DNA from 2 places in the Pseudomonas sp. GW822-FHT02D10 genome. Region 2 is predicted to be linked to the other one. Evidence: riboswitches for the same ligand, from Rfam matches in the RefSeq annotation. Region 2 holds a riboswitch; the other holds the start of a gene.
What was found. A riboswitch is a leader RNA that binds a small molecule or an ion and turns the genes downstream of it on or off. The one in region 2 is predicted to bind cobalamin.

Region 1: it holds a riboswitch for cobalamin, as region 2 does, so the genes downstream of both, cobW (cobalamin biosynthesis protein CobW) here and cobO (cob(I)yrinic acid a,c-diamide adenosyltransferase) in region 2, are expected to answer to the same signal.

What each region holds. Positions count from the first base shown of each region.
Region 1 covers NZ_JBXAOB010000005.1:45,858-55,423, forward strand. The annotation lists gene metH (methionine synthase) at 1-744, opposite strand, end outside; gene AC1RPZ_RS10015 (fatty acid cis/trans isomerase) at 900-3,191, shown strand; gene nfuA (Fe-S biogenesis protein NfuA) at 3,303-3,887, shown strand; gene cobM (precorrin-4 C(11)-methyltransferase) at 4,071-4,817, opposite strand; gene AC1RPZ_RS10030 (cobalamin biosynthesis protein) at 4,899-5,312, opposite strand; gene AC1RPZ_RS10035 (CbtA family protein) at 5,309-6,010, opposite strand; gene AC1RPZ_RS10040 (CbtB domain-containing protein) at 6,022-6,216, opposite strand; cobalamin riboswitch at 6,316-6,541, opposite strand; cobalamin riboswitch at 6,729-6,939, shown strand; gene cobW (cobalamin biosynthesis protein CobW) at 7,042-8,094, shown strand; gene cobN (cobaltochelatase subunit CobN) at 8,098-9,566, shown strand, end outside.
Region 2 covers NZ_JBXAOB010000015.1:24,487-34,052, reverse strand. The annotation lists gene AC1RPZ_RS21365 (DUF2066 domain-containing protein) at 1-889, shown strand, start outside; gene AC1RPZ_RS21360 (AI-2E family transporter) at 925-1,995, shown strand; gene hda (DnaA regulatory inactivator Hda) at 2,229-2,933, shown strand; gene AC1RPZ_RS21350 (C40 family peptidase) at 3,147-3,767, shown strand; gene AC1RPZ_RS21345 (C40 family peptidase) at 3,933-4,466, shown strand; gene AC1RPZ_RS21340 (class I SAM-dependent methyltransferase) at 4,482-5,144, shown strand; gene AC1RPZ_RS21335 (hypothetical protein) at 5,172-5,756, opposite strand; cobalamin riboswitch at 5,914-6,146, shown strand; gene cobO (cob(I)yrinic acid a,c-diamide adenosyltransferase) at 6,228-6,839, shown strand; gene AC1RPZ_RS21325 (cobyrinic acid a,c-diamide synthase CobB) at 6,850-8,187, shown strand; gene bluB (5,6-dimethylbenzimidazole synthase) at 8,184-8,834, shown strand; gene cbiB (adenosylcobinamide-phosphate synthase CbiB) at 8,831-9,566, shown strand, end outside.

The DNA.
Region 1 (9,566 bases), on a different contig from region 2:
CAGTCCGACGGAAATCGGCTTGGCGTGGGCGATGGAGTTCCAGAAGGCTTCCGTGGTCTGGCCGGACAGGGTGCGGCCGGAGGCATCGGTGATGGTCCCGGAAATCATGATCGGCAGCTCGAAACCGACTTCCTCGAACACGCCCTGCACGGCGAAGATCGCGGCTTTGGCGTTCAGGGTGTCGAAAATGGTTTCGATCAGGATCAGGTCGGCGCCACCTTCGATCAGGCCTTTGGTGGCCTCGGTGTAGTTTTCCACCAGTTCATCGAAGGTCACGTTGCGGTAGCCAGGATTGTTCACGTCCGGCGACAGCGAGCAGGTGCGGCTGGTCGGGCCCAGGACACCGGCGACAAAACGTGGTTTGTCCGGGGTTTCGAGGGTCTTGGCGTCCGCCACCTTGCGTGCAAGGCGTGCGCCTTCTACGTTTAACTCATACGCCAGGCCCTGCATGCCATAGTCGGCCTGAGATACCTGAGTGGCGTTGAAGGTGTTGGTTTCCAGAATGTCGGCGCCGGCATCCAGGTATTGCTTCTCGATCGCCCCGATCACGTCCGGGCGGCTCAGTACCAGCAAGTCGTTATTACCCTTGACGTCGCTTGGCCAGTCGGCAAAGCGTTTGCCACGGTAGTCCTGCTCCTCGAGCTTGAAGCTCTGGATCATTGTGCCCATGCCGCCATCGAGAATCAGGATGCGCTCTTTGAGGGCTTGCTTGAGGACGTGTAGGCGAGCACTGCGATCGGACATTAGGACTACCTGGTAAGGCCGTTACGAAGGGCCAGCATCATAGCAAACCTGTGCGCTTTTAGAGTATGAGCTGCTTTTGCATGAATATCACTCATGTTGGTGACCGGACCAGACCGGTAGAATCGCGACGTTTTTTCATGATCGGGACCAGGGATATGTCGTATCGCGTTTTCATCAGCCTCTTTGTGCTGCTTATAAACAGTGCCGCCACAGCACAAGGCACGGCGCCGACGATCTCCTATACCCGCGACATTCAGCCGATCTTCACTGAAAAATGCGTGGCCTGCCATGCCTGTAATGACGCCGCCTGTCAGCTCAACCTGGGCAGTGGCGAGGGGGCGGCGCGTGGCGCGAACAAGATCCCGGTCTACGCCGGTGATCGCAGCCAGGCGTCGGAGCCGACACGGCTGTTCTATGACGCTTTTGGCAAAGCGGCCTGGCAACGCAAGGACTTCTACTCGGTACTCGATGCCCAGGGCAGTCAGGCTGCGCTGATGGCGCGCATGCTGGAGCTGGGACACAGAACCCCGCTGCAACCCAATGCCAAGCTGCCGGAAGAGATTGTGCTTGGGCTCAATCGCGAGAACATGTGCCCGATGCCAGGGGAGTTCGAGACCTATGCCAGCGCCCATCCGAAAGAAGGGATGCCGCTGGCGGTGACCGGGCTGACCGATCAGCAGTACCAGACGCTGCAACGCTGGCTGGCCTCTGGTGCGCCAATCGACCAGCAGGGCCTGGTCCCCAGCGCCAGGGAAGCCTTGCAGGTGGTGCAGTGGGAAAACCTGCTCAACGCACCGGGTGCCCGTGAAAGTCTGGTAGCACGCTGGTTATTCGAGCACTGGTTTCTCGCTCATCTCTACTTCAAGGACGGCGAGCCGGGGCACTTCTTCCAGTGGGTGCGTTCGCGCACACCGACGGGCCAGCCAATCGACCTGATCAACAGCCGCCGCCCGAACGACGATCCGGGCACCGAGGTGTATTACCGCTTGTGGCCGGTGCAAGGGGTGATCGTGCACAAGACGCACATCACCTATCCGCTGAGCCCGGCGAAAATGGCCCGGATCAAAACCCTGTTCTACAACGGCAACTGGCAGGTCCACGCCTTGCCGGGTTATGGCCCGGAACGTCGTGCCAACCCGTTCGAAACTTTCCAGGCGATTCCGGCCCAGGCGCGTTATCAGTTCATGCTCGATAACGCCGAGTACTTCGTGCGCACTTTTATCCGCGGCCCGGTCTGTCGCGGGCAGATCGCCACCGATGTGATCCGCGACAACTTCTGGGCGTTCTTCCAGGCGCCGGAGCACGACCTGTACATCACCGACCCGAGTTATCGCGGCAAGGCCACGCCGTTGCTGGCCATGCCCGGTCAGAATGACGATGTCGGCAGTGTGTTGAGCCTGTGGCATGCCTACCGCGACAAGCGTAACGAGTACGAAGCCTTGCGTCGTGACACCTACGCCGATGCGCCAGCGCCGAGTTGGTCGACCTTGTGGGCCGGTAATGACAACGCCTTGCTGAGCATCTTTCGGCATTTTGACAGTGCTTCAGTGAACAAGGGGCTGATCGGTGAAGTGCCGCAGACCATGTGGTTGTTCGACTTTCCGTTGCTGGAGCGCACCTATTATCAGCTGGCGGTCAACTTCGACGTGTTCGGCAACGTTTCCCATCAGGCGCAGACCCGACTGTATTTCGACTTGATCCGTAACGGCGCCGAGCAGAATTTCCTGCGCCTGATGCCGGCCGATTCACGCGATGGGTATCTGGACGACTGGTACCAGAGCAGCGGCAAAATCAAAATGTGGCTGGATTACGAAAGCATCGACAATGACAAACCGACCGCGTTGAAGCTCGACGAAAAAGACCCGAAACGCGACTTCGCCCAGCAATTACTGATGCGTTACGGTGAGCTGAACGCCAGGCCTGATCCGATCAACCGTTGCGACGACGCCTATTGCTCACGGCCCAATATCGATCCGGCCTTGCAGAATGCCGAGCAGGCGTTGAGCCGCCTGACCGCACGCCCGGCGGCCGGGCTCAAGGTGATCGATCAGTTGCCGGAAGCGACGATGCTGCGCATCGAAAGTCGCAGCGGCAAGCGTGAGGTTTACAGCCTGCTGCGCAACCGTGCCCACAGCAACGTGGCGTTCCTGCTCGGCGAGGCACTGCGCTATCAGCCGGGGCTGGACACGGTGACCATTTATCCCGGCGTGATCAGCAGCTACCCGAACTTCATGTTCAACATCCCGGCTGAACAAGTGCCGGCGTTTGTCGCTGAGATGGAGAATGCCAAGGATGCCCAGGGTTTCGAGAAAATCGTCGAGCGCTGGGGCATTCGCCGCAGTCATCCGCAGTTCTGGCAGTATTTCCATGATTTAAGCCGCTACATCCGCGAAACCGATCCGGTGGAAGAGGGCGTACTGGACATGAATCGCTACGAAAACCTGTGATCGACTGGCCGATCGCCCTTGCGGTGACCGGATCTTTCCCGACAAAAATACTGGGACTTTGTCCGGCGCGATGATTGGCGTAAACTGCGCCCAAGCCTGCGAGGAATTTCCATGACCGCCATTACCATTACCGACGCCGCCCACGATTATCTGGCTGATCTGCTTTCCAAGCAGAACACCCCGGGGATCGGCATTCGGGTCTTTATCACCCAGCCTGGCACTCAATACGCCGAAACCTGCATTGCCTATTGCAAGCCGGGCGAAGAAAAACCTGAAGACACAGCGCTGGGGCTCAAAAGCTTCACCGCTTACATCGACTCGTTCAGCGAAGCGTTCCTGGACGATGCCGTGGTCGACTACGCCACTGACCGCATGGGCGGCCAGCTGACCATCAAGGCGCCAAACGCCAAAGTACCGATGGTCAACGCCGACAGCCCGGTCAACGAGCGCATCAACTATTACCTGCAAACCGAAATCAACCCGGGGCTGGCCAGCCACGGCGGTCAGGTCAGCCTGATCGATGTGGTTGAAGACGGCATCGCCGTGTTGAAGTTCGGTGGCGGTTGCCAGGGCTGCGGCCAGGCTGACGTGACCTTGAAGGAAGGTATCGAGCGCACACTGCTCGAGCGTATTCCCGAGCTCAAGGGTGTACGTGATGTGACCGACCACACGCAGAAAGAAAACGCCTACTACTAAGGTGTTCGCTGCGAAATGAAAAAACGGCGCCCCGTGAGCGCCGTTTTTTATGGGTGTAATTCGCTGGCGCCATCGTCGGATCGCCGCCCGGAGCAAGCTCGCTCCCACCTTGATTCTGGTCGTACACAAGTCCTGTGCTCACTGAAGATCTACTGTGGGAGCGAGCTTGCTCGCGAAGAGGACCTAAGAACGATACAAATGCGCATGCCCTGCGCGATACAGCGATGACTCGCTAAAGGCGTCACTACCCAACACCCGTCCCACCAGAATCAGCGCCGTACGCCGAAATCCCTTGGCCTGAACCTTCTCGGCGATATCTGTCAGCGTCCCCAGCACCCAATCCTGATCCGGCCAGCTGGCCCGGTGAACCACCGCAATCGGGCAGTCCGCGCCGTAATGCGGCAGCAGTTCAGCGACAATTTTCTCCAGGTGATTGACCCCCAGATGAATCGCCATGGTCGCGCCATGCTGGGCCAGGCTACTGAACGCTTCGCCCGGCGGCATCGCGGTTTTGTCGGCGTAGCGGGTGAGGATGACGCTTTGTGAGATGTCCGGCAGCGTCAACTCGGCGCCCAACAGCGCCGCGCAGGCCGCCGTGGCGGTGACGCCGGGGATGATTTCAAACGGGATGTCGAGCTCGCGCAGGTAACGAATCTGCTCACCGATCGCCCCATACAGGCTCGGATCGCCAGAATGCACCCGCGCCACATCCTGGCCTTTGTCGTGGGCGACTTTGATCAGCTCGATGATCTGTTCCAGATGCAATTCGGCGCTGTTGACCACCTGTTCAGCCTGATGGCCTTCCAGTACGGCTGCAGGCACCAGCGAGCCGGCGTAAATGATTACCGGGCAGCTGCGGATCAGCCGCTGGCCCTTGACGGTAATCAGTTCCGGGTCGCCGGGACCTGCGCCAATGAAGTAGACGGTCATGGCCGGCTCCTGTGAAAAATGGTCAAGGCAAGGCTTGAGATGAAGATTGCTCATGATCGAAGGCGGGGATTGTCGGGGATTTTACGCAGCGCCGGCCAATGCAAACGTCGCCTGGGCATATTTTTGTCGCGGGATCAGCAATTTTGCCGGCGCCTGGGCCAGTTGTTCGGCGAGGGCCAGTGCCGCACTTTCGGCAACGCCATAGCAACCGGTGCGCTCGAAGGCGATCTGCGAGTGATGGCTGAGTTGTGGTTGATAGCCGGCCAGTTGTTCACTGCTGAAACACATCAACGGCAGCGCCAGTTGCGCCGCCAACTCGATCAGGCCGGGCTCATCACGTTTCAGGTCGATACTGGCCAGGGCCCGGACCGCTTGAAGGTCAATCTGATGCATCTGCAAGGCCTGGTCGAGCAACGCGCGCAGCGTGCTGGCCGGGCAGCCGCGCTGGCAGCCCAGGCCAATCACCAGGGTCGGCGCTGCGCCCGTTTCACTCATGCGTGGTATTGACCTGCGCTTTTGCGGCGGAACAACCACGCGCTGATCAGGCCCAGGGCCAGCCAGAACGCAACGTTGGTCAACTGCGAAGCGATTTTGAACTGCGCTTCGAGGGCTTCTGGGGCCAGCATCGAATGCACTTCAGGTTGTGGCGCGCCGATGATGTGCGGTACGGCCAGAATGGCGACACCGAGCACCTTCAGCAGCCAGTGCCGGGCGAACACGAGCAGGGCGATACCCACGGCGGTGGACGCTGCCGTGCTGATCCACCAGATCTGCCGTTGTGCCAGATCAGCGGCGGCAGTCCCCGGCAGTTCCGGCGGCAGGCCCAGGGTCGGTGCCAGAACGAAGGTTGCATAACCGGCCAGCCCCCAGAGCAGGCCCTGAGAGGTGCGGCTCGGTGCGCGCAGGGTGTAGAGACCGGCGAGCATCAGCGCAAAACCGACGGCCACCACCAGGTTACCGCCGGTGGTCGACAGCACGCGCTGCCAGCCGTCTTCCGGCTCCCAGGCCTCTGCATCATGGGTGTGGCCCGCCATAGCGCCTTCGGCATGTTCATGGACTTCAGCCGCCGGGGCTTTTTCGTAGGTTTCCGCCTGAAGAATCAGCGGCGCGACCCAAAAGCTTTGCAACAGGGTCAGCAGCAGGGCGGCCAGCAAGCCGGTGAAACCTGCGGTTTGCGCTATACGCTTGATCATGTCAGCAGGTCTCAATGGCACGGGAAGGCAGAGCTGTGACGGGTATCGTGGGCGGCGTTGTGCACCGCGTCGATGTGCGAGAAGCCGGCGAAATACACAAGGCTTGCGCCCAGAATCGATGCGCCGATAGCGGCAACGAGGCGTTGGCTCAGGGTGGACGTGGTGCTGGCGGTGGCGTGGCGAGTGTTGCTGATAATGATCGACATGGCGCTTCCCTCTGGTCAGTCAGGGGTGAATCGAGCGCATGAAAACCCCTGCGAGCCAGGCACGCAGAGGCTAAAACAGCGCCCGCCCACCGCGGGTTTGTTATTGATGTGTTGCGGGCCGGTCTCCGGGCTCACGAGGGGCTGGCATTCGCCGAACCTGCAAGAGTCACCTTCCCATGCCGAACTGTTGGCACAGTGGATCTGACTCTTCGCTCGCTTACCGTTGCGGGGGCAGCACCGGACTGACATGGCTTTTGAGTAAAGCACATGATTCACCGATTTCCCGTTTCACCCTGTGAAGGGCACCCGTAACAAGGCGTGTAGGAGAGCATGGGCCGGGGATACGCGTCAATTGGCAAGCGTTCTCAACGCGATACCGAGGCGCCGCCCATCGCGAGCAAGCTCGCTCCCACAGTTGATCGCGTTCCAATGTGGGAGCGAGCTTGCTCGCAATGGCGTCATCACAGCCGCTACACCACTCAGGTGAACATTGACCCGCCCCGATGCGATGCGTAGCCTTGCGCTTTCGAGGTTCTTTGGCGCGTGCGCCGAAGCTAAGACGGGAACGCGGTCAATGCCGCGGCTGCCCCCGCAACTGTGAACGGTGCTGTTTCTGCCATGCCACTGCTGGCTCTACCCAGAGCTGCGGGAAGGTGCAGAAGCCGCCAGTCGAAAGACCGGCCCACCGTCAGCCAGGAGACCTGCCTCGACACAGATTCTCACTTTCAACCGGGCGGGGTGATCCGGTGGCGAACTCTTCAGGCATGCGCGTGCGCGTTGCCGGTTGTCGTCCCGTATGCCCGCCACCTTGCCAAAGGGCATCCGATGAAAACACTGGCCAAACTTCCTGTCACCATCGTTACCGGCTTCCTCGGTTCGGGCAAAACCACCTTGCTGCGGCACATGCTCGATAATGCCCAGGGCCGGCGCATCGCGGTGATCGTCAACGAGTTCGGCGAGCTGGGCATCGATGGCGAAATCCTCAAGCAATGCTCCATCGGTTGCACTGAAGAGGAAGCCAATGGCCGCGTTTATGAGCTGGCCAACGGCTGCCTGTGCTGCACGGTTCAGGAAGAGTTCTTCCCGGTCATGCGTGAACTGGTCGCCCGTCGCGCTGACCTCGATCACATCCTCATCGAAACCTCCGGCCTGGCCCTGCCGAAACCGTTGGTTCAAGCCTTCCAGTGGCCGGAAATCCGCAGCGCCTGCACTGTGGACGCAGTGATCACCGTGGTCGACAGCCCGGCCGTGGCCGCCGGCACCTTCGCCGCGTTCCCGGACCAGGTCGACGCCCAGCGCAAACTCGACCCGAACCTGGACCACGAATCGCCACTGCACGAACTGTTCGCCGACCAACTGGCCAGCGCTGACCTGGTCATCCTCAACAAAGCCGACCTGATCAGCCCGGCGGATCTGGCCAAAGTGCGCCTGGAAGTCGCAGAAGAACTGCCGCCAGCGGTGAAAATCATCGAAGCCAGCAGCGGTCGTCTGCCGCTGGACGTGTTGATCGGCCTGGGTGCCGGCTCTGAAGAACACATCGACAGCCGTCACAGCCATCACGATCACCACCACGACGGTGACGACCACGACGCTTTCGACTCGATCTCTATTGAACTGCCGCAAGCCGACGAAAGCCTGTTACTCGACGCCCTGACCCAATTGGTGGTCCAGCACGGCATCCTGCGGGTCAAGGGTTTCGCCGCGATCCCGAACAAGCCGATGCGCTTGCTGATCCAGGGCGTGGGCACACGTTTCGACAAGCATTTCGACCGTCAATGGGCCGCAGACGAAACGCGCAGCACACGTCTGGTGCTGATCGGCCAGCAACTGGACGCGACCTTGCTCGAAGCGCAATTGCGCGCCGCGCTCAGCGTTTAATCCATGCACCTGCTCAGGACCCAGCCCGGCGGTTTCGTCTCGGATGACAACATTGCCGACCTTGGCCAAACCCCCGCCGAGCTGGTGATTCTGTGCAGCGGCGACTCCAGCCTGGCGCTGCTCGCCGAAGCGGCGCAGCAGTTGCCCGAGGACTACCCGAGCCTGCGCCTGGCCAACCCGATGCAGGTGCAGAATCACGCCTCGGTCGATTTGTATGTCGACGAAGTGCTGCGCCACGCCAAGGTGATTCTGATCTCGCTGCACGGCGGGATCGCTTATTGGCGCTACGGTATCGAACGTCTGGTGGAGTTGTCGCAACGCGGCGTCCAGTTGATTTTGGTGCCGGGCGATGACCGTCCCGACCCGGAACTCAGCGACCTGAGCACCGTGCCTGTCGAAGACCGCGAACGGCTTTGGCATTTCCTGCGTCAGGGCGGCATGGGCAATGCGCTGGATTTGTATCGCTGTCTGGCCAGTCGTTGGTTGGGGCGCGATTACCGCTGGTCTGAACCGCAGACCTTGCCGCGTACCGCGATCTACCACCCAGACAAAAGCCACGCGACCCTGAGCGATTGGCAAGCCGACTGGCAGGTTGATCAACCGGTGGCGGCGGTGCTGTTTTACCGCTCGCATTTGCAGGCGGCGAATACTGCCTTCATCGATGTTTTCTGCCAGCGCTTGCAGGCTGCGGGGTTGAACCCGTTGCCGATTGCGCTGGCCAGCTTGAAAGAACCCGGCTGCCTGACGGTGGTCGAGGATTGGCTGGATGAAGTGCAGGCCTCGGTGATCCTGAACACCACCGGTTTTGCTCAATCCAGCCCCGAAGCACCGCACCTGCGGCCATTCCGGCGCAATATTCCGGTGATCCAGGCGATCTGCGCCCAGGACAACGAACCCGGTTGGCGCGCCAGCGAGCAAGGGCTTGGTCCACGGGATCTGGCGATGCACATTGCCTTGCCGGAACTCGATGGGCGGATCATCAGCCGACCGATCAGCTTCAAGGACCTGGCCTGGCGCAGTGAGCGTAGTCAGTCCGACGTGGTCTGCTATCGACCGCAGCCCGAGCGCATGGACTTTGTCGCTGAACTGGCGCGGCGCTGGGTCGAACTGGCGCGGGTGGCGAATACTGAAAAACGTGTTGCGCTGATCCTCGCCAACTACCCGACCCGCGATGGACGGATTGGCAACGGCGTTGGCCTCGACACGCCGGCAGCGGCGTTGAATATCCTGCGGGCGCTGCATGCCGAAGGTTATCCATTGCCCGCCGATTTACCGGAAAGCGGCACCGCGCTGATTCAGCAGTTGCTCGGCGGGGTCAGCAATGACCTGGAGAGCATCGACCTGCGCCCGTGCCAGCAAAGCCTGGCGCTGGACGACTATTTCTCGCTGTTCAACGCGTTGCCCGAAGCCAACCGCGCGGCGGTGCTGGAGCGCTGGGGAACACCCGAGAACGACCCGATGTTCCGTGGCGG
Region 2 (9,566 bases):
GCTGCGCCTGACCGGTGACGCCAAGGCTGCGCAGAACCCAGGGCTGGCGGCGATTCGCAAGGACCCGCAGCAGATCATCAGCCGATATGGCTATGACGCCGGACCGCCGGAGAGCCTGCAAGTCGACTTTGACCCGGTGAGTACCGATCGGGCGCTGCGTCAGGCCGGGCTGGCCTTGTGGGGCGCCAATCGGCCGTCGATTCTCGGTTGGTGGCTGAACGATTCAGCCGAAGGCTCAAATCTGGTGGGCGACGGTCAGGCCAGTGCCGCGCCGTTGCGGCGTGCGGCTCAACATCGTGGTCTGCCGTTGCGCCTGCCGCTGGGTGACCTGAATGAGCAGATCGTCGCCACCGCGCCGCATCTTGAAGGCAACGACCCGGCGCCGCTGCATGACATCTCCGAGCGTTACGGCGCGGATGCTTTGCTGGCAGTGCACGCACATCAAGAGGGCGGTCAGTGGCAGGCCAAGTGGCATTTGTGGCTGGGCGATCAGCGTGAGCAAGGCAGTGTGCAAGGGGCTGACACTGCGGCTTTGGCCGATGCGGTATTGCTGGCAGTGAGTCAGCGTCTGGCGCTGCGGTTTGTTGCCAGGCCGGGAACGTCCAGCGAGCAGTTGCTTGAGGTTCAAGGCATGAATCTGGAGCGATACGCGGTGCTGGGGCACTTGCTGGAGCCGTTTGGTGGGCACCCGCAAAGCGTCGACGGTGACCGGATTGTGTATCGCGTCAACGGCAGTGCCGAGCAGCTGCGAGCGCAGTTGAATCTGGCGAAGTTACAAGAGGTGCCAGCGGGCGCTGCACCGGCTCCGGTTCAGCCAGCGGCTGGCGGTTCGACACCTGCGGTCGCCCCGGCACCCGCGCCAAAAGCGCAGCTGAGTTTCCGCTGGTAGGTTTTTCTTTCCTTATATAGAAGCAGGAGTGGTTCATGGCCGATACACGGCGTTGGGTTTGGCTTGGTGGGGTGGCCCTGCTGTGCGCGTTTGTCTACCTGTTGCATCCTATCCTCACGCCGTTCCTGGTGGCGTTGTTGCTGGCCTATCTGTTCGACCCGCTGGTGGATCGCCTGGAGAAACTCGGCCTGTCGCGCACCTGGGGTGTGGTCGCGGTGTTTGCGCTGTTCACCTTGATCGTCATGACACTGTTGCTGGTGTTGGTGCCGATGCTCGCAAAACAGCTGTTTCGCTTGTATGAACTGGCGCCACAGATGCTCGACTGGTTGCAGCACACGGCGATGCCTTGGGCGCAGTCGAAACTCGGGTTGGCGGACGGCTTCTGGAAGTTTGACAAGGTCAAGGCTGCGATCAGCGAACATATGGCGCAGACCACGGACATCGTCGGTATTGTGCTCAGCCACGCCACGGCGTCGGGTCTGGCGTTGATCGGCTGGCTGGCCAATCTGGTGCTGATTCCGGTGGTGAGCTTTTACCTGTTGCGCGATTGGGACCTGATGATGGCGAAGCTGCGCAGCCTGTTGCCACGTAATCGCGAAGAGCAAGTGGTATCGCTGGCGGACGAGTGTCATGAGGTGCTTGGGGCATTTGTTCGTGGGCAGTTGCTGGTGATGCTGGCGTTGGGTGTGATCTACGCGGCCGGTCTGATGCTGGTCGGGTTGGAGCTGGGGCTGTTGATTGGCTTGATTGCCGGTCTGGCAGCGATTGTGCCGTACATGGGCTTTGTGATCGGGATCGGCGCGGCGTTGATCGCCGGGTTGTTTCAGTTTGGTGGCGATCTGTATCCGATGATCGGGATTGTCGCAGTGTTCATGGTCGGTCAGGCATTGGAAGGCATGGTGCTGACGCCGCTGTTGGTGGGGGATCGGATTGGTCTGCATCCGGTGGCGGTGATCTTTGCGATCCTGGCGGGCGGTGAGTTGTTTGGGTTCACCGGGATCTTGCTGGCATTGCCGGTGGCTGCGGTGATTATGGTGCTGGTGCGCCATGTGCATGATTTGTATAAAGATTCTGGTATGTACAGCGGTGCGGAAGATTCTGATTGATCAGCGCCGTCGATTAAGTGCTCAAGGTTGCCCGGCGCGTTGCCGGGCAGGCCTGTAGAGCACTCCTGGCTGTCACATACGCCGTCAAACAAACCTCGCCGATACCCGCAAGTTAACGCAAACCTTTGATTTTGCTTATGGTCTGCTGCATTGTGCGGCCGGCGTCACGGGTATAAACTTTGCAAACTTTACACAGAGGCCACTAACGGTTCGTTTGGAACTGTTCAGTCAGCATGAAACCGATTCAGCTGCCCCTAGGTGTGCGTCTGCGTGATGACGCTACCTTTATCAACTACTACCCCGGCGCCAATGCCGCTGCACTCGGCTATGTCGAGCGGTTGTGCGAAGCCGACGCCGGCTGGACCGAAAGCCTGATCTATCTCTGGGGCAAGGACGGCGTAGGGCGTACGCACTTGCTGCAAGCCGCTTGCTTGCGCTTCGAGCAGTTGGGGGAGCCGGCGGTGTACCTGCCGTTGGCCGAGTTGCTGGATCGCGGTATCGAAATCCTCGATAACCTTGAACAGTACGAACTGGTCTGTCTGGATGACTTGCAGGCAGTGGCGGGGCGGGCTGATTGGGAAGAGGCGTTGTTCCACCTGTTCAATCGCCTGCGTGACAGTGGTCGGCGCCTGCTGATCGCCGCGTCAACCTCGCCACGTGAGTTGCCGGTAAAACTGGCTGACCTCAAATCCCGCTTGACCCTGGCGCTGATTTTTCAGATGCGGCCGCTGTCCGATGAAGACAAGTTGCGTGCATTGCAATTGCGCGCGTCGCGTCGCGGTCTGCACCTGACCGACGAAGTCGGACATTTTATTTTGACTCGCGGTACTCGCAGCATGAGCGCTTTGTTCGAGCTCCTTGAGCGCCTCGATCAGGCCTCCCTGCAGGCTCAGCGCAAGCTGACGATCCCCTTCCTCAAAGAAACCCTGGGCTGGTAATTCCGCGGCCTGTAGCGCGTTTCGGCATATTTAAGGCGTCAGAAAACCCGCTTCCGGAAAGGTATTCACGGCGCGTGCAGATTTAAAATGGGCTTAAGCGCTTAGATGTTAACGAGAAACCGATAAGTCACATTTGGATCGATTGAATTTGCAAATGAGGGCGATAGAAGGCATAGTCTCGCCTTCTTTATAACTTCAGCCACGGTCGTGCCCATGCTAAATCGCTTCGCACCCCTCGTGCCTCTCGCACTTGTCACCCTGCTTTTTGGTTGCGCGGTTCATTCCCCGGTCTCGCAACAAAACGATCAGCAGATTAAAAATTCAGCGACTGCCCAGTCTTCCGTTATTTACCAGGAAGAACTGGCTACCGAAAAAGAACTGGCCGATTTCGCCGGCCGCAAGCCTTACCAGCTTCCAGTTCTGGCCGACAGCATCCTCGAACGTGGTCTGTCCCTGGTCGGTACCCGTTACCGTATGGGCGGTACCTCTGAAGCCGGTTTCGATTGCAGCGGTTTCATCGGTTATCTGTTTCGCGAAGAGGCTGGCATGAACTTGCCGCGCTCCACTCGCGAAATGATCAACGTGGATGCCCCGCTGGTTTCTCGCAACAACCTTAAGCCTGGTGACTTGCTGTTCTTCGCCACCAATGGTCGTCGCGGTCGCGTCAGCCATGCCGGGATCTACCTGGGTGATGACCAGTTCATCCATTCCAGCAGCCGCCGCAGCGGTGGTGTCCGGGTCGATAACCTGGGCGACAGCTACTGGAGCAAGACCTTCATTGAAGCCAAGCGAGCACTCGCCATGGCGCCAACGACAGTCACGGCACGCAAGTAAGCGGACTACTTGTAAGGCTAACTTAAAGTCTTACTTGAAGTTTGGCGCGTAGCCGCTAGAATCCTGATCTATTGTTGACTAACTAACCGCGTAAGCCCTGCTTGCGCGGTTTTGTTTTCAGCCTCTCGGCAGAGAAAGCCGCAGCCAGATCAGGATGCTCTGTATATGACGATGTCGGCCCGCCTCGCACTTATCTTCTTCGCAGCGCTGCTCAGCGCCTGTGCCAGCCGTACTCCGCCGCCTGTTAAAGTCGTCCGCGCCCCGGTTTTTGCTCCCGCTCAATCTTTCTCGCCTGCCGCTGAAGACGTGCTGATTCGCGCGTTGGGTCTGGTCGGCACGCCTTATCGTTGGGGCGGCAATACGCCGGACTCGGGTTTTGATTGCAGCGGCCTGATCGGCTACGTCTATCGCGATGCAGCGGGTATTTCCCTGCCGCGTTCGACTAGCGAGATGATCGGCATGCAAGCGCCGGAAATCGGCCAAGAAGCGTTGCAAACCGGTGACCTGATCTTCTTTGCCACCAATGGCGGTTCGCACGTCAGCCACGCCGGGATCTACGTCGGTGAAGGTCGTTTCGTGCATGCACCAGCCACCGGGGGTACAGTGAAGCTGGACAGCTTGTCCAAGGCCTATTGGCAGAGAGCCTACCTGAGCGCCAAGCGTGTTATTCAGCCAGAACATCTAGCGCATAATCCGTAGCCTGCAGAGGTTGTCATGACCGCTCGCACACTCAATCTCGACGATTCCCTCTATAACTACCTGCTCGACGTATCCTTGCGCGAAACGCCGCTCTTGCGCCGTTTGCGTGACGAAACCCAGGCGCTGCCAATGGCACGCTGGCAGGTAGCGCCCGAGCAGGGACAGTTTCTCGCTTTGCTGGTCAAGCTTACGGGCGCCAGGCGTTTGCTCGAAGTAGGCACTTTCACCGGCTACAGCGCTTTGTGCATGGCGGCCGCCTTGCCGGATGACGGTTCGCTGATCTGCTGTGACATTCCCGGAGGGTACAACGCCACGGCGCGCCGTTACTGGCAGGAGGCAGGCCTTACTGAGCGCATCGATTTGCGTTTGGCGCCCGCGTTGCAAACCCTGGCTCAACTTGAGCAACAAGGGCAGGGCGGTTGCTTCGATCTGATCTTCATCGATGCCGACAAGGCCAACTATCCGGCTTATCTGGAAAGCGCTTTGCGGCTGCTGCGTAGCGGTGGGCTGGCGGTATTCGACAACACGCTGTGGAGTGGGCGAGTACTGGAAGAAAATCCCGCGAGCGAAGACACCCGAGCCATCCAGGCGCTTAATCGTGCCTTGAAGGATGACTCGCGTGTCGATCTGTCGTTGTTGCCGCTGGGCGATGGTCTGACCTTGTGCCGCAAGCGCTAGGCCCTGATCGCCGTAAGGTTCAACCTGTCAGCCGCGTGCCTCTTTGAGCAATAGTGCGATGCCCGGATGGTAGTTGCCGGCTTCGTTGTGCAATTTGCGGTAGGCGTAGGGGAAGTACCAGGCCACGGCGCAGGTGTGTTCCTTTTGCAGGTCGTCGACCATGTCCTGGAGTTCTTCCGGGGTAGCGCTGTGCTGGGTCTTTTGTGGGGCGACGAACAGGCAGCCGAGCTTCAGGTCGCTGGCATAGCTGATTTTTTTCGCATCGCTCACGGCATCAAGCAGGGCCTGGGTGAGGTTCAGGTTATTGACCCGTGGCCAGCGTTGGGTGGCCTGAAGATAGGCACGCTCTTCTCCACTGGCGATAAACAGATCGGCGCGGCCATTGCGCTCGCCTTCCTCGATCTGCTTTTTCGTCGGAGTCTGTTCAAGGGTGACCATTTCTGCCATCCATGCCGCTGCCGAAAGCAGGCTCAGGTTGGCGCGTTCGTCAAACCAGTAAGGGCTTTCATTATCGCCGCGTACCGCGTTGTAGCGGTCGATACACTCGAACCAGCGTTCCAGCACCGGACGCAGGAATTCCAGCTTGGGATTACTGATGATCATGCCTTGCATGCTGCTCACCCTTTGTTCTTGTGGTGTAAGGTTGTGGCTCTTTGATATCACTGCTTTCAGTGTGGCACAAGATTGGCGCCAGTTTATTGATTGAGGTCGGTTTCTATCTATCGATGAGCCCCCGGCTTTAATTGACGCTCCACCCCCAACCCTCTAACCTTCGCGACTTGTTTCAGGTGCTCTGTGACCCAGTGGTCGACCGAGTGAAACAGGGAAGCCGGTGAGGGCGCGTTCTTTGACAGAGCGGGCGACGATCCCGGCGCTGCCCCCGCAACGGTAAATGAGTAAAAACTGCGCTTTGAGCCACTGTGTCGAAATGGCATGGGAAGGCGCGCAGTCCGGCGCAAGCCGCTCATGAGTCCGGAGACCGGCCTGATCCATCCAGCGGCATCACGGTGGGCGATGCCAGGCTTCTTGCCGTCTATTTCTATGCCTGCCCGCCGTTATCCAGCCTCAACGGAGAGCTCCCCCATGACTGATTCCCCTGAGCGTGACGAACGCCATCTGGCGCGCATGCTGCGCAAGAAAGCCGTGATCGATGAGCGCATTGCCAATTCGCCGAACGAATGCGGCCTGCTGCTGGTTCTGTCCGGCAACGGCAAGGGCAAAAGCAGTTCAGCGTTCGGCATGCTCGCCCGGGCGATGGGCCACGGCATGCAGTGTGGCGTGGTGCAGTTCATCAAAGGGCGTAACAGTACCGGCGAGGAGCTGTTCTTCCGCCGCTTCCCGGACCAGGTGCGCTTCCATGTGATGGGCGAAGGTTTCACCTGGGAAACCCAGGATCGCCAGCGCGATATCGCCGCCGCCGAGGCCGCGTGGGAAGTCTCCCGTGAACTGCTACGTGACCCGGACATTGGCCTGGTGGTGCTCGATGAGCTGAACATTGCCCTCAAGCACGGTTACCTGGATCTCGATCAGGTGCTCAGCGATTTACAGGCGCGTCCGCCGATGCAACACGTGGTGGTCACCGGTCGTGGCGCGAAGCCGGAAATGATCGAACTGGCCGACACGGTCACCGAAATGGGCATGATCAAGCACGCCTTCCAGGCCGGGATCAAAGCGCAGAAAGGCGTTGAGCTGTGAGCCTCTTTATATGAATAGTAGTCGTTACTGCCCGGCGGTATTGATTGCCGCGCCGGCTTCCGGTCAGGGCAAGACCACCGTCACCGCCGCGCTGGCCCGTTTGCATCGCAATCAGGGGCGTAAGGTTCGGGTGTTTAAATGCGGCCCGGACTTTCTTGATCCGATGATTCTCGAGCGCGCCAGCGGTGCGCCGGTGTATCAGCTGGACATGTGGATGGTCGGCGAACAGGAAAGTCGTCGATTGTTGTGGGAAGCGGCCGCTGAGGCTGACCTTATCTTGATCGAAGGCGTCATGGGCCTGTTCGATGGCACGCCATCCAGCGCCGATCTGGCGCGGCACTTCGGCGTGCCGGTGCTGGGCGTGATCGACGGCACCGCCATGGCCCAGACCTTCGGCGCGCTGGCGTTGGGGCTGGCGCGTTATCAGCCGGACTTGCCGTTCGCCGGTGTATTGGCCAACCGCGTCGGCACCTTGCGTCACGCGCAACTGCTCGAAGGCAGCCTCACTGAAGGCCTGCGCTGGTATGGCGCCTTGTCTCGGGAAACCGGGATCGAACTGCCCAGCCGTCACCTCGGTTTGGTCCAGGCCAGTGAATTGAACGACCTTGACCTGCGACTCGATGCCGCCGCCGAAGCCTTGGCCAGCAGCTGCGAAGTGGCGTTGCCGCCCGCTGTCGAGTTCACCGTGCCTGACGTGATCGCTGCCGAGCCATTGTTGGCGGGTGTGCGAATTGCCGTGGCTCGTGACGAAGCTTTTGCCTTCACGTATGGCGCGAACCTCGACTTGCTGCGAGCGATGGGCGCTGAATTGCGATTCTTCTCGCCGATCCATGACCGCAAACTGCCAGAAGCTGACAGCCTGTATCTGCCTGGTGGTTATCCGGAATTGCACCATGTGGCGTTGGCTGAAAACAGCACAATGCTCGACGCCATTCGCGCGCATCACGCCGCAGGCAAGCCGTTGCTGGCCGAATGTGGCGGCATGCTGTATCTGCTCGATTCCCTGACTGATGTCGACGGTACGCGTGCTGAGTTGGTGGGGCTGTTGGCTGGTGATGCGGTGATGCAAAAGCGTCTGGCCGCGTTGGCCCTGCAAGCCGTCGAGCTACCCGAAGGCGCGCTGCGTGGCCACACGTACCATCATTCGTTGACCAGTACCGAGCTTGAGCCGATCGCCCGTGGTCTGAGCCCTAACGGTGGGCGCGGCGCCGAGGCGGTTTACCGTGAAGGACGGATGACGGCCTCGTATGTGCACTTCTATTTTCCTTCAAATCCATCAGCCATCGCCGCGCTGTTTGCGCCAGACCTGAACCCTGTGGGAGCGGGCTTGCCCGCGAAGAGGCCATGACAGACAACGCATTTTCCGAGGCCGAGCGCGAAGCGGTTTATCGCGCGATTGCCGAACGTCGTGACATGCGTCACTTCAGCGGTGGCAACGTCGAACCCGAGCTGCTCCGGCGTTTGCTCGAAGCGGCGCATCGGGCGCCGAGTGTCGGCTTGATGCAGCCCTGGCGGTTCATCCGCATTAGCGACCGAGCGTTACGCGGCCAGATCCAGCAACTGGTGGAGGAGGAGCGGGTACGCACCGCCGAAGCGCTGGGCGAACGCTCCGACGAGTTCATGAAGTTGAAAGTCGAAGGCATCAACGACTGCGCCGAAGTGCTGGTCGCCGCGTTGATGGATGATCGCGAGCGGCATATTTTTGGCCGTCGGACCTTGCCGGAAATGGACATGGCGTCGTTGTCCTGCGCGATCCAGAATCTGTGGCTGGCGTCCCGTGCCGAGGGTTTGGGCATGGGCTGGGTCTCGTTGTTCGAGCCGCAGGCATTGGCGGATCTGCTCGGCTTGCCGCCAGGGGCCAAACCGTTGGCGGTGTTGTGCCTGGGACCGGTCAAGGAATTTTACCCGGCGCCGATGCTGGTCCTTGAAGGCTGGGCGCAGGCGCGTCCGCTGAGTGAACTGTTGTACGAGAATTTTTGGGGAGTGAGTCAATGAGTGTGGCGTTGCTGAGTGTCGCCGGGGTAGCGCTGGATGCGCTGCTGGGCGAACCCAAGCGCTGGCATCCGCTGGTGGCGTTCGGCCGTTTTGCCGATCGTATCGAGCAACGTTTCAACTCCGCCGGCCGTGGCTGGCGCAGTCACGGCGTCACCGCCTGGGTGATGGCGGTACTGCCGCTGACCCTGTTGATCACTGCATTTTCCTGGCTGCCTTACATGGGGTGGATCGTTGAGATACTTGCGTTGTATTGCGCCCTCGGTCTGCGCAGCCTCGGTGAACATGTCGAACCGGTGGCTCAGGCCCTGCGCAGCGACGACCTGGATGAAGCACGCCAGCGTGTCGGCTATCTGGTCAGCCGTCAGACCAGTGAGCTGGACTCAACCGAAGTGGCCCGGGCCGCCACTGAATCAGTGCTGGAAAATGGCAGCGATGCAGTATTCGCCGCGCTGTTCTGGTTTGCTGTCGCCGGTGCGCCGGGGGTGGTGCTCTATCGTCTGAGCAATACCCTGGACGCCATGTGGGGTTATCGCAACGAACGCTTTGAACGCTTCGGCTGGGCGGCGGCGAAAATCGATGATGTGCTCAACTATATTCCGGCGCGTCTGGTGGCGTTGACCTATGCGCTGCTGGGCAAAACCCGCTTGGCACTCAAATGCTGGCGCACCCAGGGGCCGACCTGGGACAGCCCGAACGCCGGGCCGGTGATGGCTGCGGGCGCCGGCGCTCTAG